Regions from separate parts of the Streptomyces sp. NPDC104761 genome, predicted to be linked through region 2. Evidence: riboswitches for the same ligand, from Rfam matches in the RefSeq annotation. Region 2 holds a riboswitch; each other region holds the start of a gene.

Region 1 (10,441 bases), on a different contig from region 2:
GCGAGTCCTGGGTCCGCTGGGTGCCGAAGCCGCGGGGACGCCCGTCGAGTTGGGCGCCCCGCGGCAGCGCGCCGTGCTGGCGCTGCTGATCGCGGCCCGGGGCGGTGTCGTCCCGGTGGACCGGATGACGGACGCGCTGTGGCGGGGTGAGCCGCCGGCCAAGGCGGGGGTGTCGCTGCACGCCTATCTGTCCAACCTGCGCCGGTCGCTGGAGCCGGCACGCCCGCCGCGGGCCCCGGCCACCGTCCTGGTCACCGTGGCACCGGGGTACGCGCTCCGGCTGGCCGGGGACGCGGTGGACGCCTGGCGGTTCGAGACCTGGGTCGGACGGGCCCGCACCGCGCCGGCCGAGGAGGCCCGGCGGCTGCTCGCCGAGGCGCTGGGCTGGTGGCGCGGACCGGCCTTCGCCGAGCACGCGGACGAGGAGTGGGCCGCCGCCGAGGTGGCCCGGCTGACCGGGCTGTACGCGGAGGCCCGGGAGCTGGCCGTGGCCGCGGATCTGCGCACCGGCCGGGCAGCCCAGGCCGCTTCCGACGCCGAGTCGCTGGTCCGGGACGCTCCTCTGCGCGAGGAGGGCTGGCGGCTGCTCGCGCTCGCCCACTGGGCCTGCGACCGGCAGGCGGACGCCCTCGCCGCGGTGCGCCGCGCCGGCGCGGTCCTGCGCGCCGAACTGGGATGCGATCCCGGGCCCGCCCTGCGGGAGCTGGAACACGCGGTGCTCAACGGGCGGTTGGACGTGTTGCGCGCGGTCGTGCCCGAGCCGGCCGCCGCACTCCCCGCGCGCACCGGCCCCGGCCTGTTCGTCGGCCGGGGCCAGGAATTGCGCGCCCTCGCCGGGGCGGCCCGCGGCGCACGCGACGGCGGCGGACTGGTGCTGGTCACGGGCGCGGCCGGGGCCGGCAAGTCCACGTTCCTCGACCGGGGCGCGGGCCGGCTGCGCGAGGCCGGCTGGCGGGTGGTGGTCGGGCGCTGCCCCGAGTACGAGGGAGCTCCGCCCGCCTGGGCCTGGGTGGAGGCGCTCGGCGCGCTCGCCCGCGAGGTGCCCCCGGCCAGGCCCGAGGAGCTGACGGTGCTGCTGCGGGAGCCGGAGAGCACGGCCGTCCCCGCCCCGGACGGCGAGGCCAGCGCCGGCCGCTTCCGCATGCACCGCGCCTTCGCCGCCTGGCTGCGCGCCGCGGCCTCCCGGGCGCCCCTCGCCGTCCTCCTGGAGGACCTGCACCGGGCGGACGCCGAGACCCTCGCCCTCGTCGAGGCGGCGGCCGCGGTCACCGGAGTGCCCCTGCTCACCGTCGCCGGTTACCGGCCCGGGGAGGTCGGCGAGCACCTGCTCAAGACCCTCGCCCACCTCGCCCCCGCCGCCCCGTACCGGATCGCGCTCGGCGGACTGCCGCTCCGGGACACCGCCACCCTGGTGACCGCCGTCTGCGGCGCGCCCGTGGACCCGGAGACCGTGGCAGCGCTCGCCGAACGCACCGGCGGCAATCCCTTCTACGTCCTGGAGAGCGCCCGGCTCCTGGCCGACGAGGGCGCCCTGGTCGCGGTCTCCGAGGTCCCCCAGGGGGTGCGTGACGTGCTGCGCAGGCGCCTCGCCCTGCTGCCGGCCGCCGCCCGGTCCGTCGTACAGCTCGCCGCCGTGCTGGGGCTGGAGGCCGAGGTCGCGCTGCTCGTCGATGCCGCCGAGGCGGACGAGGAGCAGGTGCTGGAGGGCCTCGACGCGGCGCTCGCCGCCGAGTTGCTCGCCGAACCCGGGCCCGGCCGCGTCCGGTTCGTGCACGCCCTGGTCCGCGACACCGTCTACGCCGACCTCTCCGGCGCCCGGCGGTCCCGGCTGCACGCCCGTGTCGCGCGCCTGCTGCGCCACCACCGGCCCGGCGAACTCGCCGCCCTGGCCCACCACTTCGCCCGTTCCGGCAGCACGGCCGACGCCCCGCTCGCCGTCGACTACGCGCTGCGCGCCGCCGAGGCCGCCGAGCGGCGCTACGCCCACGACGTCGCCGTCACCCTGATCCAGCAGGCGATCGACACCTGTACCGCGACCACGGGCGACGACGTCCCGCCCGACCGGCTGATCGAGCTGCTGGTACGGCTGCTGGGCGCGCAGGTGCGCACCGGCGCCACCGACGCGGCCCGGCGCACCCGGCAGCGCGCGGTGGAACTCGCCGAGCAGGCCGACCGCGGCGACCTGGTGGCGGCCGTGTACGGGGCCTGGACCGAGCCCGCGGCCTGGCGCAGCCGGCTCGAAGGGCCGTACGACCGGACCGCGCTGGCCCGCCTCGAACGGCTCGCGGCCGATCCGGGTCTCGACGGGCCGACCAGGGCCCGCGTCCTCCAGGTCCTCGTCGACGCGGTCGCCGCCGAGGACCCGCCGCGGGCCCTGGCGGCGGCCCGGGCCCAGCTGGACCTCGCCCGTGCCGACGGCGAACCCCGGCTGATGGCCGCCGCGTTGATGGCCTCGGCACGGCTACTGCCGCACGAGCACCGGACCGGCACCCGGCCGGCGCTCACCGCCGAGCTGCGCGACCTCGCCCGGGCCCACGACCTGCCCGCCTACCGCTGGGTCTGCGAGAACCTGGACGCGATGACCGCCGCCGCCCGCAACGACCCTGCGGCCGTGCACCGGCACACCGCCGAAGGGCTGGTCCTCGCCCGCCGCTACCGGCTGGTGTGGGCGCAGGGGCTCAGCGCCGCGACCTCCGCCATGCTGGCCTGCGTTGCCGGGCGCTTCGAGGCGGCTGAGGCCGCCTACGCCGAGGCGGACACCCTGCTGCAGCGGGTGGGCGCCCACCACGCCACCGGCCTGCGCACGCTCGGGCTGATCACCATGCGGCTCGTCCAGGACCGCGCGGCCGACGTCGAGCCGCTGGTCCGGAAGGTGTACGAGGCGGCGCCCGGCCAGGTCGCGGTGGCGTGGGCGCTGGTCCTGGCGCGGCTGGGCAGACTGGACGAGGCCCTGGCCGTACCCGTCTCCGCGGAACCGCCGCGGGACCACCTCTACGGCCTGGAGCTCGACTTCCGCGCCCAGCTCGCCGTGGTGCACCGGGACCACGGCACGGCGGCCGTCCTCCTCGGGCACCTGCGGCCGTTGCGGGACCAGCTGGCCGGCGCGACGGGCGCGGCGTACGCGAGCCGTCCGCTCTCCCACGCGCTGGCCGACCTGCACCGGCTGCTCGGCGAGGACCGGGCGGCGGCCGAGGGCTACGCGCTGGCCGAACGCACCGCGCTCGCCTGGGGTTCGGCCCACTTGGCGGCCGACGCCCGCCGGGCCGCGGCGGACCTGGCCGAGGCCCGGGCCCGCCGCCGCACCTTCGCGACCTGACGGTCCGGCAGCGGGCCGCCCGCGTCGTCAGCCGCCGAGCGCGGCGTTCACCACCGCCTTCGCCTCCTCCTGCACCCGGGCCAGGTGGTCGGGGCCCTGGAAGGACTCGGCGTAGATCTTGTAGACGTCCTCGGTGCCGGACGGCCGGGCCGCGAACCAGGCGTTCTCGGTGGTCACCTTGATGCCGCCGATCGCCGCGCCGTTGCCCGGCGCCTCGGTGAGGACGGCGGTGACCGGCTCGCCCGCCAGGGTCTCGGCGGTGACCTGGGCCGGGGAGAGCTTGGCGAGGAGGGCCTTCTCGTCACGGGTGGCGGGGGCGTCGATGCGGGCGTAGGCGGGTTCGCCGAAGCGGGCGGTGAGGCCGGCGTAGTGCTCGGACGGCGTCTTGTCCGTCACGGCCGTGATCTCGGAGGCGAGGAGGGCGAGCAGGATGCCGTCCTTGTCGGTGGTCCAGACCGAGCCGTCGCGGCGCAGGAAGGAGGCGCCCGCGGACTCCTCGCCGCCGAACCCGATGGCACCGCTGACCAGTCCGTCGACGAACCACTTGAATCCGACCGGCACCTCGACCAGTTGGCGGCCGAGGTCGGCGGCGACCCGGTCGATCATCGAGGAGGAGACGAGGGTCTTGCCGACGCCGGCGTCCACAGCCCACTGCTCGCGGTGGCGGTAGAGGTAGGAGATGGCGACGGCGAGGTAGTGGTTGGGGTTCATCAGGCCGGCGTCGCGGGTGACGATGCCGTGCCGGTCGGCGTCGGCGTCGTTGCCGGTGGCGACGCGGAACTCGGCGCGCTTCTCGATCAGCGAGGCCATCGCGTACGGCGACGAGCAGTCCATGCGGATCTTGCCGTCCCAGTCCAGCGTCATGAACCGCCAGGTGGGGTCGGTGTACGGGTTGACCACGGTGAGGTCGAGGCTGTGCCGTTCGGCGATCCGGCCCCAGTAGGCGACGGAGGCGCCGCCGAGCGGGTCGGCGCCGATGCGCAGCCCGGAGGCCCGGACCGCGTCGAGGTCCAGGACGCTGGGCAGGTCGTCGACGTACACGCCCATGAAGTCGTAGCGGCCGGTGGCCGGCGCGGCGAGCGCACGCTCGTAGGGGATGCGCCGTACGTCCTTCATGCCGCCCGCGATGATCTGGTTGGCGCGGTCCTGGATCCAGGAGGTGGCGTCGGAGGCGGCGGGGCCGCCGCTGGGCGGGTTGTACTTGAAGCCGCCGTCGGCGGGCGGGTTGTGCGAGGGGGTGACCACGACGCCGTCCGCGAGACCGGTCGTGCGGCCGCGGTTGTGGGTGAGGATGGCGTGCGAGACGGCGGGGGTGGGGGTGTAGCCGTCGGCGCTGTCGACGAGGACGGTCACGTCGTTGGCGGCGAACACCTCGAGGGCGGTGACCTTGGCGGGCTCGGAGAGGGCGTGGGTGTCGGCGCCCAGGAAGAGCGGGCCGTCGGTGCCCTGGCCGCTCCGGTACTCGCAGATGGCCTGGCTCGTGGCGGCGATGTGGTCCTCGTTGAACGCGGTCGTCAGCGACGATCCGCGGTGTCCCGAGGTGCCGAAGGCCACCCGCTGGCCCGGGTCGGACGGGTCGGGGTGCAGCGCGTAGTAGGCCGTGACCAGCCGGGCCACGTCGACGAGGTCCTCCGGAGCCGCCGGCCGGCCCGCTCGCTCATGCGGCATGAGTCCACTTCCTCCGCAGTCGTTGATCGATCGCTCGCCGCCCATCTTTCCCTGTCGGCGGTCACGAACGCGAGTACGGCACCGGCCGCGCGCCGAAGACACGGCGGGTCCACGGCCGGTTCACAGCGGACGCACCGCCGAGGGCCCCCGGACGGTTCCGGCGGGCCCTCTCGTGTCGTGCGGTGTGGCGTGGTGGCGGTCAGTGCGGAGCGGGCGCCGTGCGCGCGGCGGCCGGGGCCTTCGCCGGCTTCGGGTTGAGGACGCGCTCGGCCAGCTCGCCGAAGAGCAGGCCGAATCCGCCCCAGAGCACCAGCTGGATGGCGAGTGCCGAGAGCCGGAACCGCCACAGCAGGGTGGCCGGGAAGTCCGCGGGCACCTCGTTGACGACCGGCAGGAACCGGTAGGCCAGCCCGATGACGACGGCGAACGCGGCCACCGCGAGGACGGTCGCCCACCAGGTGCCCAGCCGCGGCTGGAGCCGTTTGCCGAGGATGGTGGCGGCGACCGCGAGGAGCACGCTGAGGAGCATCATCAGGAAGTACAGCGTGGTCCGCTTGCCGATGGTGTCCGGGTCGCCCACCGACGGCGGGTTGGCCGGGTACTTCAGGAACGGCACCACGTACACGGCGGCCAGGGCGCAGCCGGACAGCAGCAGCGCCGTCGCCCGCGGCGAGAATCTGCCGACGCGGCCGAGGGCGAAGCAGTAGGCCAGGGCGGCGATTCCGCCGAAGGCGACCCCGTAGACGAGGACGCCGGTGGCGAGGCCGGCGGTGGACTGCAGGGAGCGGGAGACGACCTCCATCTCGTGCTCGTGCGCGTGGGCGTCCTCGAAGCTGATCGCCTTGTCGACGTTCGGCTCACCGAGCAGGTAGGCGACGACGAGGGCGAGCAGGCCGGCGGCCAGGCCGGCGAGCATGCCCCGCACCAGGAGGTTCCGGACCGTTGCGGAGTTCATGGGTGGTACGGCGCCCCTCGCGTCAGTGGCAGGGGAAGCCGAGCAGGTGGCGGGCGTCGTGCACCCACTCGTGGACGTCCGTGCCGCTGAACACGGAGGTGGCGCCCTGTTCGGCGCCGACGAAGTACAGCAGGATCAGCATCAGGATGCCGAAGAAGACCGCCCAGGGAGCTATCGCGGACAGCGGCAGCTTGGCGGGAACGGCGGGGGTGTTGGCGGTCGGCGGAGCGACGGTCTGCGCCATGGCAGGACCTCCTCTGGGAGTTCGCGTCCCAACTCGGTGGTGCACAGGACGACGGCCACGGGTCTGACTCACGAGCAGCTGTGGGGCTCTCGCATACAGTGGCGCGACCGTCCCGGATTCCCACCGGGTTCCGTCTCGCCGTCGTCGATATCGGACAGACCGTACCGCGTGTCAGGAGCACGGCCAAGACCGCACCATCAGGCGTGATCTTCGTCTCGCACCTGATGGGCGGGCGGTCGAGCGGGTCAGGCGGGTGGGGCGAGGCCCAGTTCACGGTCGCCGAGCGGGGCGAAGAAGCGGTCGACGTCGGCGTCGGTGACCTCGGTGAGGGCGGCCGGGGACCAGTGCGGGGTGCGGTCCTTGTCGACGACCTGGGCGCGGATGCCCTCCACCAGGTCATGGGTGGCGAGGGTCGCGCAGGAGACGCGGTACTCCTGGTCCAGGACCCGTTCCAGGGTGCCGAGTCGGCGGGCCCGGCGCAGCGCGGCCAGCGTGACCTTCAGGGCGGTGGGCGACCTGGTGAGCAGGGTGTCCGCCGCCTCCTTGGCCGCCGGGTCGCCGTGCGCGAGCAGCCGTTGGACGATCTCCTCGACGGTGCCGGCCGCGTAGCAGGCGTCGATCCACGCACGGTGCCCGGCCAACTCGCCGTCGGGTGGCCGCCGTACCCGCCGGGCGAGCGCCTCGGGCACGGGCAGGGTGGCGAGGTCGGCGACGAACGCGGGGATCGAGCCGGACGGCATGGAGTGGTCGGCGAGTCCGCAGAGCACGGCGTCGGCGGCGCCGATCGTGGCGCCGGTCAGGGCGAGGTGGGTGCCGAGTTCGCCGGGGGCGCAGCCGAGCAGATACGTGCCGCCGACGTCGGGCACGAAGCCGATCCCGGTCTCCGGCATGGCGATCCGCGACCGCTCGGTGGCGATCCGGACGCTGCCGTGGGCCGAGACGCCGACCCCGCCGCCCATCACGATGCCGTCCATGAGGGCGACATACGGCTTGGGGTACCGCGCGATGCGGGCGTTGAGACGGTACTCGTCCCGCCAGAACGCGGCCGCGGCCGAGCCGTCGCCGTCCCGGGCGTCGTCGTGGACGGCGCGGATGTCCCCGCCCGCGCACAGGCCACGCTCCCCCGCGCCGGTGATGACGACGGTCTGGACGGCGGGGTCCCGTTCCCACTCGGTGAGCGCCTCGTCGATGCGGCGCACCATCGCGTGGGACAGCGCGTTGATGGCCTTCGGCCGGTTGAGCGTGAGGTGCGCGGCCCGTCCGTCGACGTGCAGCAGGACGTGTTCGTCGGCGCCGGTCATCCGGACACCTCCGCCGGGCCGTCGGCCGCGATGAGGCGCATGATCTCGTCGGTTCCTTCCGGTTCGGGTGGACGCGTGGGTCATGGACGATCTTCTCCTGTCCACCGCGGCCGGAGCACGCCGACCCGGTCCCAGGTCCGGCGCCTGCCGGCGGCCGGTGTCAGTCGTCGGGGATGCCGGTTCCGCCGAGCGCGGGGACGGTCTTCTCCGGGCGGAGCAGGGAGCGGGCGCCGCAGCGGAACTGGTCGAGCTTGGCGAGGACGGTCCGGCCGACCGGGGTGTGGCCCCAGATGCTGATGCCCTGGTGGGTGCTGGGTTCCCAGGTGGCCTCGTCGATGACGATCGGCTTCCAGCCGACCTCCCACTCGAAGCCGGACGGGGTGCGGGCGTAGTAGGAGAGTTCCTTGTCGTTGGTGTGCTGTCCGACGGACAGGGCCATGTCGAAGCCGAGTTCGTGGACGCGTTGGTAGCTGCGGGCGAGGTCGTCCAGGCTTGCGGCCTGGATGTTGAGGTGCTGGACGCGGGTGCGGACGGGGTCGATCGGCAGGCCGCGGACGGCGGCGACGGCGATGGAGTGGTGGCGTTCGTTGACGCGCAGGAAGCGGATCCTGAGTTTGACGCCGCTGATGGTCTCGTCGATGGAGTCGGTGAGGCGGGCGTCGAAGACGGTGCTGAAGTAGCCGCGCGTCACGGCGGGTCTGGCCGAGGTGATGGCGACGTGGCCCATCCCGGAGTCGCCGGTGACCCAGCCGGACGCGACCATGCGCAGGGGCTCCGCAGTGGTGACCGGGGTGGTGTGGATCTCCTGGGTGATGCCCTTGGGCCCGGGGAAGCGGAGGAGTCGTTCGACGCCCCGCTGCTTCGCCTCCTCGGCGGTGCCCTTGATCACGGGGACGCCGTGGGCGCGGACCCGGGCCTCGATCTGCTCGAAGGTGGTGTGGTCGTCGAGGTGCCAGCCGACCGCGACCACGTCCTCGGCGGGCCCCCGGCGCAGCAGGAAGCGGCACTCGTGGCCGTCGAGGCGGAACCGCGTCAGACCCGTGTCGAGGTCGTCGTGGTGCATGCCGATGGCGTCGGTGCCGAAGCGGCGCCAGTCGGCGAACCGGTTCGTCTCGATGACGAGGTAGCCGAGGCGGACGGAGCCGAAGACGTCGGTCGGCGGGTTCATCGCCGGCCTGCCAGGAAGTCCGCGCACAGGCTGTTGAACAGTTCGGCACGCTCCCACTGCACCCAGTGCCCGGTGTTCGCCACCAGGTACAGGTCGCAGTTGGGCAGCCGGCCGGCCAGCATCCGGCCCCCGGCGGGCCGGTTGACCTTGTCCGCGGCACCCCACAGCACCAGGGTCGGCACGGGCAGCCGTGCCAGGCGCCGGTCGCGGGTGAAGTCCGTCTGCCACAGGGTGCGCAGGGACCTGGGACGGGTCAGCGGCGGGTTCGCGACGACCTCGGGGTCGATGCTGTCCTGGTAACGGGAGTCGATGACCGAGTCGGGCACCTCGGCCGCGTTGAAGACGAGATGGTCGCGGATGAACTTCTCCAGCTTCGGCCGCGAAGGGCCGTCCCCCGTGTAGTAGTCGAGGAGGGCGGTGAGGCCGCGGGTGGGCAGGGTGCGGGTGGTGCCGATGCCGCCCGGGCCCATCAGGACCATGCGGTCGACCCGGCCGGGGGTGTCCAGGGCGAGGCGCAGCGCGCAGGCGCCGCCGTAGGAGTTGCCGACCAGGTGGGCCTTTTCCAGGCCGAGGCGGTCCAGCACGCCCCGGATGTGGTCGGCGAGGTGGCCGAACGGGTCGGTGCCGTCGACGCCCTTGGTGCTGCGGCCGTAGCCGGGCAGGTCGGGGACGACGACCCGGTACTCCTGGGCCAGTTCGGCGATGTTGCGGCTGTAGTTGGAGACTCCCGAGGCGCCGGGGCCGCCGCCGTGCAGCAGCAGGACGGGCGGGCCGTCACCTGTCTCCGCGACGAAGATCTTCTTGCCTGCGACGTCGAGCAGGGACTCGTGCATCGGCGGCGGCGCGGTCCGTGTGGTCATGGGGCGGTCCTCACTGGGCGGAGACGGCGGCGGGCGGTGGCGCGGGGGCGAACCCGGCCGGTGGCGGCGGGAGTCGGGTGCCGGCAGGTGCGGCGGCGTAGACGTAGGCGTCGGGGCGCAGCGCGAGCGTGGCCACGCCGCGCCCGGCCAGCCAGGGCAGCAGCACTCCGTCGCTGTCGACGACCGCGCCCTCGGCCGGACGCGAGCCCGCGGGCAGGACGGCCAGCGAGGGCACCCCCTCCCAGGCGGGCTGCGGGCGGGTCGGGCCGAGGTGCAGCAGCAGCCAGCGGCCGCCGAGCACGTCGTCCAGCCGGACCCGTTCCCCGTCGGGGCCGGTCACCCAGGGCTGCGGGATCTGGTGCCCGGAGGCCTTGGTGCGGGGGCGGGCCTGGAAGCCCTGCGCGTAGGACGCGACCGGTATCCAGTGGGAGTCCACCAGCCGGGAAGCAAGACCCGGCACCCGGCGGACCGCCCGCAGCACGCCGTCGCGGACCCGGGACACGGGGCGCCGGCGTTCGGTGATGAGCCGGCCGACGAACACCGCCCGCCGGGTCACCTCCTTCACGTGCGGCTTGCGCTCGGCCTCGTAGGAGTCGAGCAGGCTCTCCGGCAGCTCGCCCCGCAGCACGGCGGCCAGCTTCCAGCACAGGTTGGCCGCGTCCCGTACCCCCGCCGCCATGCCCTGCCCGATCCACGGCGGCATCGCGTGCGCGGCGTCCCCGGCCAGGAAGACCCGGCCCACCCGGAACCGGGCGGCGAAGCGGACGTGATGGCTGTACACGGTGGCCCGGAGGATCCTGATCTGGTCCCGGCCGATGCCGTACCGGGACACCATCGCGTAGATCGCGTCGTCGCCGGTCAGCCGCTGCTCGTCGTCGCCGGGCAGGACCGGGAACTCCCAGCGGTGGTGTCCCAGCGGTGTCGGGCAG
Region 2 (10,441 bases):
CATGTTCACGATGTCGGTCCGGCGCAGGTTGATCTCCGCCGGACTGCCCGCCCCCTCACAGATCACCGCGTCATACGTGCCCCGCAACTCGGCGAGACAGTCGAGCACGGTCCCGAGCAGCTTCTGCTGCCGCCCGCCGTGATACCCACGCGCGCTCAGCTCGCCGACGGGCTTGCCGAGCAGCACGACCTGACTGCTCTGCTCGCCACCTGGCTTGAGCAGCACCGGGTTCATCAGCGCGGTCGGCTCCACCCGGCAGGCCTGCGCCTGCATGGCCTGTGCCCGCCCGATCTCGGCACCCTCGCGCGTGACGAAGGAGTTGAGTGACATGTTCTGCGCCTTGAACGGCGCCACCTTCACGCCCTGCCGCGCCAGCCACCGGCAGATACCGGCGGTGACGACGCTCTTGCCGGCATCGGAGGTGGTACCGGCCACGAGGAGACCGCCGTTGTTCATGACGCCCGTCCCGAGTGCGATCCGCGCAGCAGGGCACCCGCCGCGCTCACCCCCAACGCCAGCCATCCCACCCGCCGTGACAACCGCACCGCCCGCCCGATGTCCGCGACCTGCACAGCCCGCCCCTCCCCGTTCAGCACCGGCCGGTGCTCGACCCGCCCGCCATACGACAGCGTCCCCCCGAGCCGCACCCCCAACGCTCCCGCGAACGAAGCCTCCACGGGCCCCGCGTTGGGACTCGGATGCTTCGCCGCATCGGCCCGCCAGGCCCGCACCGCTCCCTTGGCGTCGCTGCCGGCCACCGCGGCCAGCGCGGCGGTGAGCCGTGCCCCCGGCCAGCCCGCCACGTCGTCCAGCCGCGCCGAAGCCCATCCGTACCGCCGGTACCTGGCAGACCTGTGCCCCACCATCGCGTCCAGGGTGTTGACGGCCCGGAACCCCAGCAGCCCGGGGACGCCCCCCACGGCTCCCCACACCAGCGCGCCCACGACCGCGTCGCTGGTGTTCTCGGCGACGGACTCCACGACCGCACGGGCGATCCCGTCGGCGTCCAGGGCCTGCGGATCCCGCCCGCACAGATGCGGCAGCCGGGCACGGGCCGCCTCGACGTCACCCGTCTGCAGGGCCCGCCCGATGGTCCGGGCCTCACGGGAGAGCGAAGTGCCCCCGACGACGGCCCAGGTGGCGGCGGCCGTGAGCGCGACGGACGCGACGGCGGACGGGCGTACGACCCGCTGCGCAGCGGCACCCAGCGCCACGGCGCCCCCGGCGCACACGGCGGTGTGCAGCGCGCCCCACCCGCGGTGGTCCCGCCACAGCACCCGTTCCACGGCCCCGGCCGCCCGTCCGAACACGGCGACCGGATGCCCCCGGCGCGGATCGCCGAGCAGCAGATCACCGAGAAGACCGGCGGCGGCGCCGTACGCGAAGACGCGGTCGGCACCCATCGGCTCAGCCGGCCGTGGGGTCGGGGACGGGCCGGGTACTCAACCTCGATCGGCAGCCGCGCATGGCGTTATGTCCTCACTCAGGGTGTCCGCGCCCTGGTTCGACGAGAACGGCGGTGGGAGTTCCTGGCTTCCGGGGATCGCTACCCCGGTGACAGTGGCGGGACCGCGCCGGATTCACACCGGCTTCCTCCCTTGCCGCCGTACATGGCTCCGGAAGTCCACCACGCCCCCGGAAGACCCGTCAACTTGCCTTTGACCTGCGAGGGGAGTGTGTGGGAAGGCCCACACCGAGTGTCCGGCGGGGCCTGTGGGGTATGCGGAAGGCTCCTCTCCGGGCGGACGGAGAGGAGCCTTCGGATCGCCGACGAGGCTCTTTGCGGCGGGCCTTGCGGTATCAGGCCTTCGCCACGATCAGGTGGATGCCGTACGCCACCGCGGCCGCGCAGGCGGCGAAGCAGAGCCAGGCGGCCGTCACGGCCAGGGCCGCGGAGTCGCCCTGGGCGGTGGCGCGTTCGCGGGCGGAGAGGCCCTTGATGCCGAGGGTGAAGAGGGCCACCAGACCCACGGTGGCCACGAGGCTGACGCCGAAGACGGAGCCGATGGCTGCCCAGTCGATGTTCATGTCGGATCTTCCTCGGGGTCAGACGGTGGCGGCCGGGTCGGTCGCGGGAGCGGCCGGGGCGGTGGCGGGGATGGTGGCGGTGGCGGGGATGGTGGCGGGAGCGGGGATGGTGGCGGTCAGGTCGTCCGTGCCCGCGACCGGACCCGCGGGCGGCGGGGTCACCGCGGCGATCGCCGCGGTCACCACGCCGGCCGGCTCCTCGGTGCTGACGACGTTGCTGCTGTCCACGACCTCACGGCGGGAGAGCTTCCAGATCGCGGCACTGGCGGCCACGAGGAAGACGGCGACGGCGGCCGTGCCCCAGTCGCCGAGGTCCGTCACGGACTCGGCGAGCGCGCCGACCACCGCGGCGGCGGGGAGGGTGAGCACCCAGGCGATCATCATGCGGGTCGCGGTGGACCAGCGGACCGCGCCGCCCTTGCGGCCGAGGCCCGCGCCCATCACGGAACCGGAGACGACGTGCGTGGTGGAGAGCGAGAAGCCGAGGTGGGAGGAGGCCAGGATGGCGGTGGCCGCGCTGGTCTGGGCGGCGAAGCCCTGCTGCGGCTGCAGGTCGGTCAGGCCCGTGCCCATGGTGCGGATGATCCGCCAGCCACCGATGTAGGTGCCGAGCGCGATGGCGAGGCCGGCGGAGAGGATGACCCAGGTGGGAGGGTTCGAGCCGGGGGCGATCGAGCCGCCCGCGATCAGCGCGAGGGTGATGATGCCCATCGTCTTCTGCGCGTCGTTGGTGCCGTGCGCGAGCGAGACCAGGCCGGCGGAGGCGATCTGGCCGGCGCGGTAGCCCTTGCGGGTGGCCTCGTCCTCGGCGTTCTTCGAGAGCGTGTAGGAGAGGCGGGTGGAGAGCGCCGCCGCGAGGCCGGCGACCACGGGGGCGGCGACCGCGGGGAGCAGGACCTTGGTGACGAGCACGTCGCCGTGGACCGCGCCGAAGCCGGCGGAGGCGACGGTGGCGCCGATCAGACCGCCCATGAGGGCGTGCGAGGAACTGGAGGGCAGGCCCACCAGCCAGGTCACCAGATTCCAGAGGATGGCGCCGACGAGGGCGGCGAAGATGACCTCGGGACGAATGCCGTTCTCGTCGACGAGACCCTTGGAGATCGTGTTGGCGACCTCCACCGAGAGGAAGGCGCCCACCAGGTTGAGCGCGGCGGACATGGCCACCGCGATCTTGGGCTTGAGCGCACCGGTCGAGATGGTCGTGGCCATCGCGTTGGCGGTGTCGTGGAAACCGTTCGTGAAATCAAACGCGAGTGCGGTGACTACCACAATCGCGAGGATCAGCGAGAAGTTTTCCATTTACCCAAACAATCTTTCGAGGTCATTGGTTTTTGGACCGTAGGCAACCTGGATGAACGGAAGGTGAACTGGGGCGGTCGTGGTGGTGTATGAGATCGACCTTTCAGGCGACCGGAACCGGGCCGCCGCCCCGGTTCCGGTCCGGCGGCCCGGTCGCCCCTTGGTCAGCGGCCCAGGGCGAACGCCTTCAGGCGGCCCGCCGACCCGTTGAAGAGATTCTGGTCACCCGGCAGGCTGCCGTGGTTGTCGTACTGCCAGAAGGTCCACGACGACCATCCGGCCGGCAGTGTCCCGGCGTCCGCCGAGCCGTGGCGGGCGATCCACAGCGCGTGGTCGGCCGCGAAGGCGCTGCTGCCGCCGGTGCAGAGGTTCCACCAGTTCGTGGTCGTGTAGATCACCGGCCGCCGGCCGGTCTCCCGCTTCAGCTCGTCACTGAAGGACCTGATCCACTCGACCATCCGGGAACTGCTCAGCCCGTAGCACCTGTGCTTCTTGTCGTACGGGTTGTACTCGACGTCGAGCGCGGGCGGCAGCGTCCAGCCGTCCGCCGTCCAGGTGCCGCCGTGGCTCACGAAGTACGCGGCCTGCCGGGCGCCCGACGACTTGTCCGGCAGGGCGAAATGGTACGCGCCCCGCCTGATTCCGGCCTCGCGCGAGCCGTTGTACTGCTGGTCGAAGTACGGGTTGCGGTAGGTGGTGGACTCGGTGGCCTTGATGTAGACGAACCTGGCGCCCTTCGCCCGGGCGCCCGGCCAGTCGACGTTCTTCTGGTGCGAGGAGACGTCGTGCCCCTTCGGCGGGCTCGCCGCGGACGCGGGGGTCCCGGCGAACGCGGACGTGGCGGTCGCGAGGGCGAGCGCCGCCACGGACGCCGCGAGGACGCGGACGCGGATGTGGACGCGGTGGCGGTGGCGGTGGCGGTGGCGGTGGCGCGACGGTGGTATACGGTCACGGGCCATGTTTCCCCCCGGAATGGCGACGTACAGGAAAAATCGTCCAGAGATTATGGGAAGATCGGCGTATTCTCGGCGATCTTCGGCCAAGCCTGGCCGAGCCGGGGAATGGCCCTCTCTGTGGTGGTTTGCGCTCTACTGGATTCGGGACGTCCGGCCTAAAGTGCCCTGCCGTGCGGGCCGGTTGGGGCGTCGCCTGACAGGATCGGGCCATGGCTGAACAGCGGCGGGACCAGCGTGGCGGACGGGATGGACGGGCCGGCGCACAAGGTGTGTCGGAGCCGCGAAGGCGCGATGCGCGCGCGGAGGAGGCGGACGCCTGGCTCGAACTCGTCGCCACCGCCCGCCGCACGGTCTCCGACGGGCTGGTCGTCGGCACCTCCGGCAACGTCTCCGTCCGCGTCGGCGACACCGTGCTGGTCACGCCGTCGGGCGTGCCCTACGACCGGCTCGGTCCGCACGACGTGACGGGCGTCGACCTCGCCGGCCGCCGGGTGCTCGGCACCCGGGTCCCGACCAGCGAGCTGCCGATGCACCTCGCGGTCTACGCCGGCACCGACGCCGGAGCCGTCGTCCACACCCACGCCGTCCACGCGACGGCCGTCTCCACGCTCGTCCCCGAGCTGCCGGCGATCCACTACATGTCCGCCGCCCTCGGCGGCGCGGTCCGGGTGGCCCCCTATGCGACCTACGGCACCGACGAGTTGGCCGAGAACATGCTCCGCGCCCTGGCCGGCCGCTCCGGCTGCCTCCTCCAGAACCACGGCACGATCACCTACGGCGCCACCCTCACCCAGGCCTACGACCGCACCGCCCAGCTGGAGTGGATGTGCCGCCTGTGGCTGACGGCGTCCGCGGTACCGGGCCTGACCCCGAGCCTGCTCTCCCCGGACCAGGTGGCCGAGGCCGGCGAGAAGCTGAGGGGATACGGGCAGACGGAGGGGTGAACCCCGGCCGGGCGGGAAGGCGGACCCAGTGGCTTCGTCGATTTCTCACTCCTCCACTGGCCGCCGCCGATGTCCGCCCCGACACTGGACAGGTGCGCCCAGTCAAAGTCACGGCCGCTGCCGTCGGTGCCGTACTCGCCGCCGGTGCGGCCGGCGTGGCCGCGGGGCGGTTCGCGAGTGACGCCGCGCTGAAGGCACCGCCCGGCCGGCCGCTGCCCACCGAACCCCGGCTCACCGTGCACGGCACCGCGGCCGGCCGCATCACCCTCACCCGCGACCTCGCCTCGCTGCGCCCCGGCACCTACGGGCTGGCCGGTGACGGCTCGCACGCGGTGGTCGGCGCCGTCCTGGAATCCGCCGCGAACACCGCCGACACCGTCGTACGGCGACTGGAGCGGGTGACCCACGGCACCTTCGAGACCGGCGACCGGGCCTGGCTCACCGCCAACGTCCACGTCGGCAACCCGGGCACGGCCCTGGGCCTGGAGTACGCCGACATCGACCTGCCCGGCGAACTCGGTCCGCTGCCCGCCTGGTTCGTGCCCGGCCACCGGGACACCTGGGTGATCGCGGTGCACGGCCTCGGCACCACCCGTGAGCTCGCCATGAACGTCATGGCGTTCCTGCACGCCCGGCGCCTGCCGGTGCTCGCCCTCGCCTACCGCGGCGACCTCGGCGCCCCGCGCCCGCCGGACGGGCTGAACCACCTCGGTGAGAGCGAGTGGCGCGACCTGGACGCGGCGATCCGCTACGCCGTCCGCTACGGCGCCCGCCGCGTCGTCCTGCACGGCTGGTCCACCGGCGCCACCATGGCGCTGCGCGCCGCCGCCCACTCGGCACTGCGTGAGCGGATCTCCGGCCTCGTCCTGGACTCCCCGGTACTCAGCTGGGAGGCCACCCTGCGTGCCCTCGCCCAGGCCCGGCACACCCCCGAGCCCCTGCTGCCGCTCGCGGTGCGCGCCGCCCAGGGCCGCGCCGGCCTGCACGCCGACCAGGTCGCCGACCCCGTCGCCCCGGACCGGCTCACGGTGCCCACCCTGATCGTGCACGGCCCGGACGACGCGGTGGCCCCCTGGGCGTACTCCCGCTGGCTCGCCGAGCGGCGCCCCGACCTGGTGGCCCTGCACACCGTCCCGGACGCCCCGCACGGCGCCATGTGGAACGCCGACCCGGAGGAGTACGAGGAACGGCTGCGTCGGTTCCTCACGCCCCTGATGTGATGCGCCCCGGCGCGTCCCCTCGGGGGCGCGCCGGGGGAACGCGCGCCGGTGCGAGCGTCCCCTGGCGTCCTGTCGGCGCCCCCGATGTGATTCTTCCCGCACCCGCCGGTCCTTCCCCTCCGCGTCCCGGGCCGCCTCCCGCCCCGAGCCGGTCACCCCGGTTCCAGCCGGTTCCGGAGGTTCCGTTTAACGCCGTACCACTGGCCTGAACGTGCCTCCTCGCCTCCCCTCGCACCCCGTGCGTTGGCCAGCCCCGTCGCCCGCCGTGACATTCCGTTTGGGTTTTCGGACCGTCAACCGGAAGACTGCACCCGTGACGTCCCGTATCCCGCGCGACTCAAGGCTTCGACTCGTCCGAACGCGACCCCTGGCCGCCGCCCCCCGAGCGATGAACCAGCGGCCCGCGCGCCGCCCCGCACCACGCCCGCCGGAGGGCACCCCGGCCCCCGCCGAGCTGGCCAGAATGGCACGCTCCGGCCTGGCCGGCGCGGCCCGCGTCGCCCACTGGGCCGACGCGGCCCTCGGACCGGGCAGCGACGGCGCGACCGCCGACGGCAAGGCCACGCTCTCCGACGCGTCCGCCGAACGCGCGTCCGAGGACCTGGGCCTGACCACCGCTCAGGTCCGCGCCGACTGGGACACCGCCCGCCTCGCAGGACTGGTCGAGGTGCACGGGGACAGCGCCCGCCCCGGCTGGCGCCTGCGCGCCTGGGACCGCGACGACAGCGCCGTGCTGCGCGGCTGGGTCGCCCTCTTCGACGCCTGGTCGCTCGCGCACCCGGAGCCCCCCGAGTTCGAGCCCGCGGCCGTCGCCGAGGTCGTCTCGGCCATGCCCCAGGTGCTCTCCTTCCTCCAGCTGTCCGCCGGTCCCGTCCCGGTCGAGCAGCTCCTGGACCTGCTGGGACAGCGGGTCACCGAACTGCGCACCGAGCGCTGCGAGGTCCCCTACGACACGGAGCACGGCACCGGGACCGCCCGCCCCCTCGCCGCCGTGCGCTCCGCCGACGCCGACCCGGCGGAGCACACCCCGGCCGAGGACCCGGCCCCCGCCGACGAGGCCGAGCTCGCCCCCCTCCTCGACTGGGCCCTGCACGCCCTCGCCTCCGTCGGCGCGCTGACCTACGGCGACGGCCAGGCCACCCTCACCCCGCTGGGCAGCTGGGCGGTCTGGGTCAAGCTGGAGCAGATCTGCGTCGCCGCGCAGAGCCCCGCGGGCAACATCGAGGTCGCCGCCGAGGAGATGCTGCGCGGCTGCGCCCAGCTGCGCCCCAACGCGGCCCGCGCCGAGTACCGCGCCTGGCTCGCCGCCCGCCCCGTCGGCAGCGCCGTCACCGAGCTCGTGGACGCCGCCCGCGGCGAGGACGCCCTGCTGCGCGGCCTCGCCTTCGAGGCGCTGCGCGTCGTCGGCGCCCCCGCCGAACCCGACGTCCGCGCGGTCGTCGACGAGCCGACCCTGCGGCCGTACGCCCTGCTGTGGCTGGCCGAGCACGACGGGGTCGACCCCGAGGACGCCCATGAGGTGCTCACCCGGGAGGAGGCCACCTGGCTCTGGGTGGACACGGCCGCCGCGGTCGCCGACCACGGCGAGGCACCGCTGCTCGTCCGCCACCTGGAGGCGGCGCTGCAGCCCACCGTCCCCGCGCTGCTCGACGAGGTCCGCGCCGTCGGCCATCCGCGCACCGTGCAGGTCCTGGTCGCGCTCGCCGCCGCCCACCCCGACCCGGCGCTGGCCAAGGCCGTCCGCCGGGCCGCCTTCCAGGTGCACACCGGAGGCTGAGCGCGGCCCTGGAAGCGCCGCGAGCTGCCGCGTGCCGCCGGTCAGCCGCGGTGCCGTCGTGGCTGGTCGCGCAGTTCCTACCGCCGGTCTTCGGCCGGGGGTGACTCAGCGCCCCTTGCGGGGCGCTGCCCGAACCGCTCAGGCGGCTATCTCCGGGGCGTACGTGCCGAAGCTCCAGATGTTGCCCTCGACGTCCCGTGCCATGTAGTCGCGCGAACCGTAGTCCTGGTCGGTCGGGGGCATCAGGATCTCGGCGCCGTGGTCGACGGCGCGCTGGTGGTGTGCGTCGACGTCGTCCACGACGATGTACACGCCGGTCGGACCGCCGCCCTCCATCGCCGCGTCGAACCGGCCGCCGCGGCCCCTGGAGCCGAGCATGACCGCGCCGTTGCCCTGCACCAGCTCGGCGTGGAGCACCATCCCGTCCTCGCCCTCGTACACCGACAGTTCGGTGAAGCCGAAAGCCTCCGTCAGCTGCTTGATCGCCGCCTTCGCGTCCGTGTAAAGCAACGACGGATAGATGCTCGGTCGCCCGCCACTCGTGCCCGCCATCCCGATCACTCCCTCGTGCGTCGGTCCCCCGAAAGCCGTCGTTCCGGCCTGGTCCCCAGTCTTGCACCCGGCACTGACAACGCCCCCGGCTCGTGCCGTCGTTGCAGGTCAGCCGCTCACCCGAAGGTGTCGCAGCGCGCCATGCCGCCGCCCCGGCCTTCGTGGTCGTGGCGTGGTGCGCCCACACCCGGCGCAGCAGTCGGACTGCAGTTCCAGCTGCACCGAATTGCTGTGCGCACCCGCCAGGTTGGACCGCGACCCGCGCAACGTGCCCATCAGGTCCTGCACATGCTGCCCGTACCCGTGCGCCACGACGTACGCCTGTCGTGAACGGTCCGCTGCTCGCGCCGAACCCGGACCGCAGCCCGTCGAAGAACCCGAGGTCCGGACAGACACCGTGCGGCACCCGCGCCGCCACGTCGCGCCGATGGCCGGACCGACGCCCGAACGGGCGACCTCCGGCCCCGCCCCCGCGTCACGCCCGTCCGCCCGCCGCGGGCGTGGCTACGCTCTGCGCCTGACCCGTGGCACAGGGGGCCCGGCCGGGCACCGAGGTGGGAAGGAGTGGCCGTTCTGCGGCACAGGAGAACCGCGCCACCCCGCACCGGAGCCCTCCTGGAGCAGTCCGCCACGGCCCGCCGGGAGCGGCCCCCGGCCACCTTCCCGCACCGGCCTGCGAGCGCCCTCCCGAGGACGCCCCCCGCCCGCCGGCCCGTCAAGCGCCTCCTCGCCCTCGCCCTGTTCCTGGCCGCCGGGGTGCTCGCCGTCGCCCACCAGATCCGCCCCGCCCCCTACGGCGACCACCTCACCTCCGGCCCGCCCGCGGACACCGCACGCGCGCGTGGCGGCGTCGTCGAGGCGTACGACGGGCGGACCCTGCGCTGGCGGTACGCGCGCCCGGGCCGGCGCCCGCTCAGCGTGCTGCCCACGCGCGGGCAGACGATCACCGTCTGGGACGACGGACTCGTCACGGACACCGACGGCCGCTCCGTGCGCTGGCACCGCGCCCTGCCCGCGGCGACCGACTGGCTGCGCGCCCGGGGCGGCACCGGCGTCCTGCGCCCCCTGGGCCGCGGCATCCTCGCGGTCGTCACCCCGTCCCGGATCGCCGCGTACCGCACCGCCGACGGCGACCTGCGCTGGGTGCTGCCCGCCCGCACGGGCTGCGCCTTCCGCCCCGAACGTGCCGTACGTCACGGCCACGCCCTGCTCGTCGCCCAGCCGTGCGCGCGGGGCGCCTGGACCGCGCAGCTCGTCGCCGTGGACGACCTGGGCGGAATCGCCCCGCACCGCACTCCGCTAGGCAACGAGCCGCCCCGCGCGGGGCGCACCGAACACCCGCGCACCGAAAAAGCGCTTGCGCCGCCCCGTTAGACTTGGCCCATGGCCATTCTCCTCGCGCATTAGACGGCGGGAACGTCCTCAGCCGCCCACCCGTCACTATCCGTACGCTCTGGAGTCTGTCCGTGATCTCCGCCTCCGGTATCGAGCTGCGCGCCGGTGCGCGCATCCTCATCGAGAACGCCACGTTCCGTGTCGCCAAGGGCGACCGCATCGGTCTGGTCGGCCGCAACGGCGCCGGCAAGACGACCCTCACCAAGGTGCTGGCCGGTGACGGCATCCCCGCCGCGGGTACCGTCACCCGCTCCGGCGAGGTCGGCTACC
Region 3 (10,441 bases), on a different contig from region 2:
CCGAGACCACCGCGAAGTCGTACACCGGAAGCCCCTCGTCGGAGCGGTCGAGGCCGAAGACCTCGCAGACCACCCCGAGCTCGAAGGGGTGCACACCGTCGAGGAGCACCGTGGCCACGTTCTTCAGCATGCTGCCAGTGTGCCTCGTGGCTGGCAGTAATTCGAGGGTGTGTGGCAGTGCTGCCACTCACGGTAAGGAGTCTGCGGCGCGACAGTGGTGTCCATGAACGGAAACCAGATCGAAGGTCTCGTCGGAATGGTCCTGGTCCTCGGCATCCTGGTCCTCATGGCCCTCCCGTCCGTGCTCGGCGTCCTGCGCGACAGGCGCATCGACCGGCAGATCAGGGAGGCCCATGAGGACCGCGGGGACCGGGAGAAGCCCGGGAAGGCTCAGAAGTCCTCGTCCAGGTCGACCGTGCCCTCCACCGCCACCTGGTACGCGGACGGGCGGCGCTCGAAGAAGTTCGTCAGCTCCTGAACCCCCTGCAGCTCCATGAAGGAGAACGGGTTCTCCGAGCCGTACACCGGGGCGAAGCCAAGGCGGCCGAGGCGCTGGTCGGCGACGCACTCCAGGTACTGGCGCATCGAGTCGGTGTTCATGCCGGGCAGGCCGTCGCCGCACAGGTCACGGGCGAACTGCAGCTCGGCCTCGACGGCCTCCCGGAGCATGTCGGTGACCTGCTGCCGCAGTTCGTCGTCGAAGAGCTCCGGCTCCTCCTTGCGGACGGTGTCCACCACGTCGAACGCGAAGCTCATGTGCATCGTCTCGTCACGGAACACCCAGTTGGTGCCCGTGGCGAGACCGTGCAGCAGGCCCCGGCTGCGGAACCAGTAGACGTACGCGAAGGCTCCGTAGAAGAACAGGCCCTCGATGCACGCGGCGAAGCAGATGAGGTTGAGCAGGAAGCGGCGGCGGTCGGCCTGGGACTCCAGGCGGTCCAGGTTCTCCACCGAGTCCATCCACCTGAAGCAGAACTCGGCCTTCTCGCGGATGGAGGGGATGTTCTCGACCGCCGCGAAGGCGGCCGCGCGGTCCTCCGGGTCGGGCAGGTAGGTGTCCAGGAGCGTCAGGTAGAACTGGACGTGCACGGCCTCCTCGAACAGCTGCCGGCTCAGGTAGAGCCGCGCCTCGGGGGAGTTGATGTGCTTGTACAGCGTCAGCACCAGGTTGTTCGCCACGATCGAGTCGCCGGTCGCGAAGAACGCGACCAGCCGGCCGATCAGGTGCTGCTCCATCGGGGACAGCTTCGCGAGGTCGGCGACGTCGGAGTGGAGGTCGACCTCCTCCACGGTCCAGGTGTTCTTGATGGCGTCCCGGTAGCGCTCGTAGAAGTCGGGGTAGCGCATCGGGCGGAGAGTCAGCTCGAAGCCGGGGTCGAGCAGGTTCTTGTTCTGGGCGGTCATTACTGGCAGGCCTCGCAGGACTCGGGGTTTTCCAGGGAGCAGGCGACGGCGTCTTCGGGGGCCGCCTGCTGGACGGGGATGGTGGCCTGGGCCCGGGCGGCGCGGGCGATCCGGGTCGCCGGGCGCGAGCGCAGGTAGTACGTCGTCTTCAGGCCCGACTTCCAGGCGTACGCGTACATCGAGGAGAGCTTGCCGATGGTCGGCGTCTCCAGGAACAGGTTCAGGGACTGGGCCTGGTCCAGGTACGGGGTGCGGGCGGCGGCCATGTCGATCAGGCCGCGCTGCGGGATCTCCCAGGCGGTGCGGTAGAGATCGCGCACGTCCTCGGGGATCCAGACGAAGTCCTGCACCGAGCCGTTGGCCTCGCGCAGCGCCTCGCGGGTGCGGGCGTCCCAGACGCCGAGGTCCTTGAGGTCCTGCACCAGGTAGGAGTTGACCTGGAGGAACTCACCGGACAGCGTCTCGCGCTTGAAGAGGTTCGAGACCTGCGGCTCGATGCACTCGTAGACGCCCGCGATCGAGGCGATGGTGGCGGTGGGGGCGATGGCGAGCAGCAGGCTGTTGCGCAGGCCGGTCGTCGCGATCCGCGCGCGCAGTGCCGCCCAGCGCTCGGGCCAGGTGAACTCGACGCCGTAGTGGTCGGGGTGCAGCACCCCCCGCGCGGTGCGGGTCTTCTCCCAGGCCGGCAGCGGGCCGCTGCGCTCGGCGAGGTCGGCGGAGGCCTCGTACGCGGCGAGCATGATCCGCTCGGCGATCCGGGTGGACAGCGCCTTCGCCTCGGCGGAGTCGAAGGGCAGCCGCAGCTTGAAGAAGACGTCCTGGAGGCCCATGGCGCCCAGCCCCACCGGCCGCCACCTGGCGTTGGACCGGCCGGCCTGCTCGGTGGGGTAGAAGTTGATGTCCACGACCCGGTCGAGGAAGGTGACGGCGGTGCGCACGGTGTCGTCGAGCCGCTCCCAGTCGATGCCACCGGTCGCCGTGTCGACGAAGGCGCCGAGGTTCACCGACCCCAGGTTGCACACGGCCGTCTCGCCGTCGTCCGTGACCTCCAGGATCTCCGTGCAGAGGTTGGAGGAGTGGATGACGTGGCCGGGGGTGGCCGTCTGGTTGGCGGTGCGGTTGGCCGCGTCCTTGAACGTCATCCAGCCGTTGCCGGTCTGCGCGAGGGTCCGCATCATCCGGCCGTACAGGTCACGGGCCGGGACGGTCTTGCGGGCCAGCCCGGCGGCCTCGGCCCTGCGGTACGCCGCGTCGAACTCGTCGCCCCACAGGTCCACGAGTTCCGGCACGTCGGCGGGGGAGAACAGCGACCACGGCTCGTCCGCGTTCACCCGGCGCATGAACTCGTCAGGGACCCAGTGCGCGAGGTTGAGGTTGTGGGTACGGCGGGCGTCCTCACCGGTGTTGTCGCGCAGCTCCAGGAACTCCTCGATGTCGGAGTGCCAGGTCTCCAGGTAGACCGCGGCCGCGCCCTTGCGCCGGCCGCCCTGGTTCACGGCGGCGACCGAGGCGTCCAGCGTCTTCAGGAACGGCACGATGCCGTTGGAGTGCCCGTTGGTGCCCCGGATGAGCGACCCGCGGGACCGGATGCGGCTGTACGACAGACCGATGCCGCCGGCGTGCTTGGAGAGCCGGGCGACCTGGTGGTAGCGGTCGTAGATCGAGTCCAGCTCGTCCTTCGGGGAGTCGAGGAGGTAGCAGGACGACATCTGGGGGTGCCGGGTGCCGGAGTTGAAGAGGGTCGGGGAGGACGGGAGGTAGTCGAGGCGGCTCATGAGCCCATAGAGCGCGGCCACTTCGTCCACCGACCTGACGGTGTCGTCCTCGGCGAGACCGGCGGCGACCCGGAGCATGAAGTGCTGGGGCGTCTCGATCACGCGACGGGTGATCGGGTGCCGGAGCAGGTACCGGCTGTGCAGCGTGCGCAGGCCGAAGTAGCCGAAGCGGTCGTCGGCGGCCGGGTCGACGAGCGCGTCGAGGCGGGCCGTGTGCAGCCGGACGAACTCGGCGGTCCGGTCGGCGATGAGGCCCTCGCGGTGCCCCACCGCGACGGACTCGGTGAAGGACGTCACGCCCTGCGAGGCGGCCTCGGCGCGGATGGAGACGGTGAGCAGACGCGCGGCCAGCCGCGAGTAGGCGGGGTCCTCCGAGATCAGACCGGCGGCGGCCTCGGTGGCCAGCTCGCGCAGTTCCGCCTCGTCGGCCCGCGCCGACCGGCCGCGCAACGCGGCGGCGGCGACCCGGCCGGGGTCGGCGTCGGGGAGGTCGGCGGTCAGCTCGGTCAGGGTCCGCAGCAACGCGGTACCAGGACCGTCCCCTTCCACGGATGCCGCCAATGCTGCGGATGCCGCGGATTCCCCGGAAACGGCCGCTGAAGCCGGGTCGGCTGGCGCGATGGTCACGTGGGGCTCTCCCTCGCTGGGCACGGGGCCTGGCGGAGGGCAGGGGGCAGCACGAGCGCGCGGGCACGCGTCGAGACCCTGGCCCACTCCACGAGGCCCGGACGTCAGAACGCCCTGACCGGGTGGCCGGGCGTGCTGTCGGCAGGTCCTCGGACTGACTCCTGTGCACGAACACGCACAAGTACACCGTTGCGGGACAGTTCCGGATTCGCACCGGATTCCCCTGCGGCGACAGCGAGCATGAGCATACATCTAGTGCCGGGCTGTCACGTCACCCCCAGATGTTGTGTCGCGGCGGTGTCAGAGCGTCAACTCGTAGGTGAGGAGAGTGATGTCCGCCAGCTCTGGCAGGGGACTCCAGTCCCGGTCCGGTGTGCGGACGAAGCCGAGGCGTTCGTAGAGCCGGTGGGCGGTGTGCATGGTCCGCTGGGTGGACAGCACGACGGCCGTGCAGCCCGGCACGGCCCGTGCGCGGTCCACGCAGGCCCGCACGAGGGCCTCGCCGGCGCCCCGGCCGCGGGCGGCCCGGGTGACGGCGAGCATCCTGATCTCGGCCTCCGAGGGGGCGGCGATGTCGGCCATGGGACCGGGGCCAGGGGCGAAGGTGACACCGCCGAGGAGGGTGCCGCCGGCCACGGCGACGAGGACGGTGGCCGCGGCTGCCCGCTTCGCCACGTCCCTGAGTTCGGTGAGATACGAGTCGCTCTCCCCGAAGTCCAGGAGGCCGTCCTGAAGGTAGGCCTGGGCGGTGAGCTCGCCGAGAGCGTCGTACTCGGCGGGGTCCGCGGGCCGGATCGTGATGTCCATGCCGCCGAGTCTGCCGGAGGGCTCTGCCGACGTGCTCCCGGATTTCCGGGGTGCCACCTTCCCCGTCCGGGCCGTGCGCGCAGTCGAGTTGCGGGGCCGGAAGGGAGTGCTTCCATGGAGTTAGGTGCCCGCGGGTCCTCCGTACCGAGAGCCGTCTCGCAAGGAGAGGCACCATGACGAGAATCGTCCGTCACCCGCCGGGCAAGGTACGGCCACGCAGCGCGCCGATGGCGACGCTGGACCTGCGACGCGCGGGCAGCCGGGTCGGATCCGGCCTCGTGGGCCGGTGGCACGCCCTGACGATCCGTCTGGAGGCCCGCCGCGGCGCCACCCGGCCCAGGAAGTGGCACCGGTGGGTCTCCTACGCCAACGTCACGAGGGCCGTCTGGCTGGTCGCCGCGCTGGCCTTGCTCGCCTGGACCGGCGAGGGGGTGTACATCCTCGCCACGAGCGAGTCGACCGGATTCGAATCATGGCGCAAGCACAACAGCGTGGGGTTCGATACCGTCAGAGGATTCGTCGGCCCGATCCTCGCCGCCTCCCTCGCCGCCGCACTCTTCCTGTTCTGGTGGTACCGGTGGACCAAACGGCGTTACCTCGCCAAGGCGCTGCGCGATCCCCGCAGACTGGTGCCCACCGCGGGCCCCGACACCGCCGAGATAGTCGGCCGGGACGAGATCGCGCAGGTCATCGCCGAACGGCTGCGGGAGCGCGACACGCGCCGGCCCTATCTGCTGGTCGGAGGCGTCGGCGCCGGCAAGACCGCCGTCCTCGTCCGGCTCACCGAACTCCTGGCCCACCAGAACGCCGTACCGGTGCCGATCCGGCTCCGCGACGCGGTGGACGGATCCGGCCTGAACTTCGAACGTCTGGCCAGGCGACGCTTCGCCGACGAGGCGCCCAAGGGCATCCTGGCCCGTACCAAGACCGACCGGGTCTGGCAGCAGCTCCTCGCCGACGACAAGCCGGTCGTCCTTGCCGACGGTCTGGAGGAGGCCCTCCTCGACGACGGCCATGAACAGAACCGGGACAACGTCATCCGCCAGGCCATCGAACGCGCCCACGAGGAGAAACTTCCCCTGGTCATCGCCTCACGGCCGCACAGCCCGCTGGAGAACACCTCCGCCGCGATCGTCGAACTGGAACCGCTCGGCGAGGACGCGGCAGTGCGCTTCGTCGAGGCAGGCGTACCGGAGAGCGACGAGCGCCGGGTGGACTGGATCGTGGAGACGGCGGAGGTGACCGAGTCGCCGATCTACCTCCAGATCGCCCGCGAACTCCACCGGCGCGGAGCCCTGGACCACGACCGTCCGGACCATGATCCCCACCACCTGGACGCGCGCAGCCGCGACCGGGCCACCCTGCGGCTGTGGCTGCTGGAGAGCTGGGCCGAGGCAGTGTGCGAGGGGAAGCTGCGCGAGGACGTCGCACTCGCCCCGCAGGAGCGCCGCGACGCCCTCGAGCTGGTCTCGGCCCTGGCCTGTGTCGGCCTGCTCCAGGACAAACTGGAGGTCGGCCTCCCGGAGCTGCTCGCCCCGGAGGTCCTGCACCCCGGTCCGGCCCGGCGGGCCCGGGCCCTGGCGGAACGCGTGTGGGCCGACCGCGTGTTCGACCACTACGGCAAGCACGGCACCGTGCTCTCCGACTGGCACCGACAGCAGATCTGGGACGCGCTGTGCGAGCGGCTCGGCGACGAGGAACGCCGACGGCTGCGCGCGGGGAACCTCGACCAGTGCCAGGCCGGCCTCGCCCGTCTCGCGGCCCAGGCCGGCAGACTCAAGCTGGTGGAGGGCTCCGGGCGAAGGGTCCGCTTTCCGCACAGCATCATCCAGGCCTACCTCGGCTACCGCCTGCTGAACCAGCTGGGGGAGCGGGGTGCCGGGCAACTCGTCGAGGAGGCGCTGCAGCCGCCCGGTCCCAGCCGGGAACTGCTCATCGCGCTGGTGCTGTTGTCCCGGGTGCGGGAGGCGCGATCGCCGCACCCGGGGAGCGGGATGCGGGCCGCCGTGCGCAAGGGGGTCGCCGAGCGGGTCCGGCAGTCGCCCGTCGGGGGCCGCACGCCGGCCCAGCGGTTGTGTGACGCCGCGCGCCGTCGCACCGACGATCCGAAGGCCCTCGACCTCTACGCCGCGGCTCTGGAGATCGAGAGTGCGGAGCCCGATCCCCGCCGCCTGGGCGACATCGTGGCCGCTGTGCGCGAACGCTGGCCCGCCGTCAAAGGTGACCGCCGCACGCTGAGGGACGCCAAGCGCAGACTGCTCAAGCAGCTCGGAGCCGCGCTGCGCAAGGTGTCCGACCGGGTCGACACTGCCCCGCTGTACTGGGAGCTCTTCCAGGTCGGCGTCGAGGAGTCCTCCTACTCCATCCGCCTGGCCATCGCCCAGGAGTTCGGCGCCGGCGGCAACCCCGCGTTCGCCGTGATCCGCGAGCGGGTCGGTCTGAACAGCGACCCGGTGAGGGAGTACGAGGACCGGCTCGGCCGGCTGAGGGCGTGGAAGCGGCGCGAGTACGAGACGTGGGCCGCGGACATGGCGCGTGCGAGGTCGGCCAAGTCGCTCTCGGGCACCGTGTCGACCGAGCGCGTCCGGCAGCTTCAGCAGGACCGGAAGGAGCTCAACCGGCGCTACCGCGAGCAACGGGTCTGTCTGTTCCGGGAGTTCGTGATGCGGGCCTGGATGGTCCCGATGCTCCTGGGTTCTGTCGACGAGGCCCACCGTGACGAGGCGCGGGAGCGCCTCGCCAAGTGGCTGCGCCACCTCGACCCGAACTTCACCGGCGGCGCCGCCGACCTGCCACTCGCCCTGGAGGCCGCGCTGGCCCAGGGCTTCAAGTACGCGGCCAACCGGCGCCGGCGGTATCCGGAGACCTACCCCGGTGGGCGCGCCGATCTGATTCGGCAGGCGGAGACCGTGCTGCAGCAGTCACGGTGCTGGTACGCGCAGCTCAGCCTGCTGCACGCACTGTGCCTGTGGGAGCTCGAGGACTGCGCCGACGGCAGCGGGGCCTCCGCGGTGCAGACCGTGCAGCGGTGGCTGTCGATGACGGGCACCGTGAACGCGCCGCCGGGGCGGGCCGACGCGTCCGGCGGGACGCCCCGGCGGTGCCTGCACCCGTTCGTCGCCGAAGCCGGTGACCTGGTGGCCCTCGCCCTGGAGACGGGGCAGCCCGAGCGGTTCCTGTGGATCGACGAGAAGGGCACGGCCGACAACATCGGGGCCCGCGCCGACACCTGTGGGGGCCACCGCAGGCACAGCCTGTGGATTGCGCCGTCGGTCGGCTGGAGCACCCTGGATCCGCGCGCCCAGCGGCTCGTCGCCGACGTACTGGTCATGCTGAATCTCATCGAACGGGACGGGCATCCGGACGGGGTCGAGGAACGCCTGGCCCGTGCGGAGCAGCCGGGTATGCCGCTGCCGCCGTGCATCCGTGCGAACCGGGAGCCGCTGCGGCCTGGACTGCGGATCGGCACGTCCACTCCGCCCGAACCGGGCGTGACCTGTCTGCCCGACTGCAAGTTCCAGCTCTGCCCGTACCCGCCGCGCGGCTGGCTGCCCCGTGGGGAGATCCGCGAGCCGTTCTGCCGCCAGCAACAGGCGCTGCTGCCGGGCGGCGTACGGCGCTGGCTGCCGCGGGGGCTGCACCGGAAGACGCCGCGCTGGGTCGGGATGCGGGTGCGCGAACTGGACCGGTTCTGGGACGAGATGGCCCGGCGGACGAGGGAGTAGCGGCGGAGGGGGAAGCCGAAAGCGGGCCGCCGAGGGGGAATTCCCCGGCGGCCCGCTGCGGGTCGTGTGTGGCTGGTCGCGCGGTTCCTCCCCCAGCCTTCGGCCGGGGGTACCCCCGGCGCCCCTAAAGGGGCGCTACCGCCGGGGGCAGTTCCACCTCCACGTCCGGGTCGCCCGCGTCCGCCGTGTAGTCCTCGGGGCTGGTCTCGTCGATGCCCTCGGGGGCCTTGAAGGCCTTCAGGGCGAAGGTCAGGACCACCGTGACGACCACGTTCATCACGAACGCCGTCAGGCCGATGTAGCCGATCTGGCCGAGGCCGGGGATGTCCTTGGACGAGCCGCCGAAGTGCGCCTGGGTCGGGGAGGCCACGCCGTACGCGGCGACCGTGCCGTAGACCATGCCGACCGCCCAGCCCGCCAGCAGGGCCCAGCGGTGGAACCAGCGCGTGAACAGGCCGCCGACCAGGGCCGGGAAGGTCTGCAAAATCCAGATGCCGCCGAGCAGCTGGAAGTTGATGGCGACCGTCTTGTCCATGGTGAGGACGAAGATCAGCGCGCCCACCTTCACCAGCAGCGACACCAGCTTGGAGACCTGGGCCTCCTGCTTGGGCGTGGCGTCCGGCTTGATGAAGTCCCGGTAGATGTTGCGGGTGAAGAGGTTCGCGGCCGCGATGGACATGATTGCTGCGGGGACCAGGGCGCCGATGCCGATCGCCGCGAAGGCCACGCCCGCGAACCAGTCCGGGAACATGTTCTCGAACAGCTGGGGGATGGCCAGCTGGCCGTTGGTGACCTTGACGCCGGCGGCGATGGCCATGAAGCCCAGCAGGGCGAGCAGGCCCAGCATCAGGGAGTACAGCGGCAGGATCGTGGTGTTGCGGCGGATCACGTCACGGCTCCTGGAGGAGAGCGTCGCGGTGATCGAGTGCGGGTACATGAACAGGGCCAGCGCGGAGCCCAGCGCCAGGGTGGCGTACGTCCACTGGCCGGCCGCGGGCGGGACGAGGCCGCCGGCTCCCGCCGCCGTGAACTTGTCGCCCGCCTTGGCGAAGACGTCGTCGAATCCGCCCAGCTTGATCGGGATGTAGATGATCGCCACCGCGATGACGATGTAGATCAGCGCGTCCTTCACGAACGCGATCAGGGCGGGGGCGCGCAGGCCCGAGGAGTAGGTGTAGGCCGCGAGCACCCCGAAGGCGATGAGGAGCGGGAGGTCCTTCACGAACCAGTTGGTGCCGTCGCTGCCGCCGACGCCCATCACGTCCAGCACCGCCTGGATGCCGACGAGCTGCAGTGCGATGTACGGCATCGTCGCCAGGATGCCGGTCAGCGCGACGGCGAGCGAGAGGCCCTTGGAGCCGAAGCGGCCGCGCACGAAGTCCGAGGTCGTCACGTAGCCGTGGCGGTGCGAGACCGACCACAGACGCGGCAGGAACGTGAAGATCAGCGGATACACCAGGATCGTGTACGGCACCGCGAAGAAGCCGGCCGCGCCCGCCGCGTAGATCGCCGCCGGTACGGCGACGAAGGTGTACGCCGTGTACAGGTCGCCGCCGAGCAGGAACCAGGTGACCCAGGTGCCGAACGACCGGCCACCGAGACCCCATTCGTCGAGGGAGTGCTCGTTCTCGGCCTTGCGCCAGCGCGCGGCCAGGAAACCCATGGCCGTGACGGCCAGGAAGAAGAAGATGAAGACGCCGAGCGCGACGCCGTTCACACCGTCCTTCACTGCTGCGCACCCCCGTCCGTGCTCGTCGCGGTCTCGGCCCTGCGGGTGCGCTGGTCGCGCTGCCACAGCCGGTACGCGGTCATGGTGAGCGCGGTGGAGAGCAGCACCCACAGCATCTGGTACCAGTAGAAGAACGGGATCCCGATGAAGACCGGGTCCGTCTTGGCGTACGAGCCCACCCAGAGCATCGCCACGAAGGGCGCTATCAGACAGACGGCGATGGCGACGCGTATGGGCGTCACCACCGCCGCTTTGGTCACATCGGAGGCATCTGACATCTCGCGGCTCCGTCCCCTCACTGACCGCACGGCGATCACCGTTGTTCACCTGTGTAATGCGCAGGCAATCATGGCGAACGCGAAAGGTCAGCGGAA

The links. A riboswitch is a leader RNA that binds a small molecule or an ion and turns the genes downstream of it on or off. The one in region 2 is predicted to bind cobalamin.
Region 1: linked by a shared signal. The riboswitch ahead of ACZ63F_RS04465 (CbtB domain-containing protein) and the one ahead of ACZ63F_RS12580 (cobalamin biosynthesis protein) in region 2 are both predicted to bind cobalamin.
Region 3: linked by a shared signal. The riboswitch ahead of ACZ63F_RS18730 (ribonucleoside-diphosphate reductase subunit alpha) and the one ahead of ACZ63F_RS12580 (cobalamin biosynthesis protein) in region 2 are both predicted to bind cobalamin.

The regions. Positions count from the first base shown of each region.
Region 1 is NZ_JBVJNZ010000001.1:977,339-987,779, reverse strand. Features, by position in the region: gene ACZ63F_RS04480 (BTAD domain-containing putative transcriptional regulator) at 1-3,316, shown strand, start outside; gene pgm (phosphoglucomutase (alpha-D-glucose-1,6-bisphosphate-dependent)) at 3,344-4,984, opposite strand; gene ACZ63F_RS04470 (CbtA family protein) at 5,184-5,939, opposite strand; gene ACZ63F_RS04465 (CbtB domain-containing protein) at 5,962-6,183, opposite strand; cobalamin riboswitch at 6,219-6,362, opposite strand; gene ACZ63F_RS04460 (enoyl-CoA hydratase/isomerase family protein) at 6,429-7,484, opposite strand; gene ACZ63F_RS04455 (VOC family protein) at 7,645-8,652, opposite strand; gene ACZ63F_RS04450 (alpha/beta fold hydrolase) at 8,649-9,512, opposite strand; gene ACZ63F_RS04445 (bifunctional 3-(3-hydroxy-phenyl)propionate/3-hydroxycinnamic acid hydroxylase) at 9,523-10,441, opposite strand, start outside.
Region 2 is NZ_JBVJNZ010000003.1:622,840-633,280, forward strand. Features, by position in the region: gene ACZ63F_RS12575 (cobyric acid synthase) at 1-456, opposite strand, end outside; gene ACZ63F_RS12580 (cobalamin biosynthesis protein) at 453-1,403, opposite strand; cobalamin riboswitch at 1,505-1,644, opposite strand; gene ACZ63F_RS12585 (hypothetical protein) at 1,801-2,028, opposite strand; gene ACZ63F_RS12590 (inorganic phosphate transporter) at 2,047-3,327, opposite strand; gene ACZ63F_RS12595 (lysozyme) at 3,492-4,286, opposite strand; gene ACZ63F_RS12600 (class II aldolase/adducin family protein) at 4,493-5,227, shown strand; gene ACZ63F_RS12605 (alpha/beta hydrolase) at 5,320-6,447, shown strand; gene ACZ63F_RS12610 (hypothetical protein) at 6,761-8,224, shown strand; gene ACZ63F_RS12615 (VOC family protein) at 8,363-8,776, opposite strand; partial or broken gene ACZ63F_RS12620 (neutral zinc metallopeptidase) at 8,934-9,161, opposite strand; gene ACZ63F_RS12625 (PQQ-binding-like beta-propeller repeat protein) at 9,341-10,150, shown strand; gene ACZ63F_RS12630 (ABC-F family ATP-binding cassette domain-containing protein) at 10,243-10,441, shown strand, end outside.
Region 3 is NZ_JBVJNZ010000006.1:225,282-235,722, reverse strand. Features, by position in the region: gene ACZ63F_RS18745 (helix-turn-helix domain-containing protein) at 1-130, opposite strand, end outside; gene ACZ63F_RS18740 (hypothetical protein) at 224-478, shown strand; gene ACZ63F_RS18735 (ribonucleotide-diphosphate reductase subunit beta) at 391-1,404, opposite strand; gene ACZ63F_RS18730 (ribonucleoside-diphosphate reductase subunit alpha) at 1,404-3,806, opposite strand; cobalamin riboswitch at 3,907-4,064, opposite strand; gene ACZ63F_RS18725 (GNAT family N-acetyltransferase) at 4,107-4,613, opposite strand; gene ACZ63F_RS18720 (NACHT domain-containing protein) at 4,787-8,338, shown strand; gene mctP (monocarboxylate uptake permease MctP) at 8,463-10,067, opposite strand; gene ACZ63F_RS18710 (DUF3311 domain-containing protein) at 10,064-10,345, opposite strand.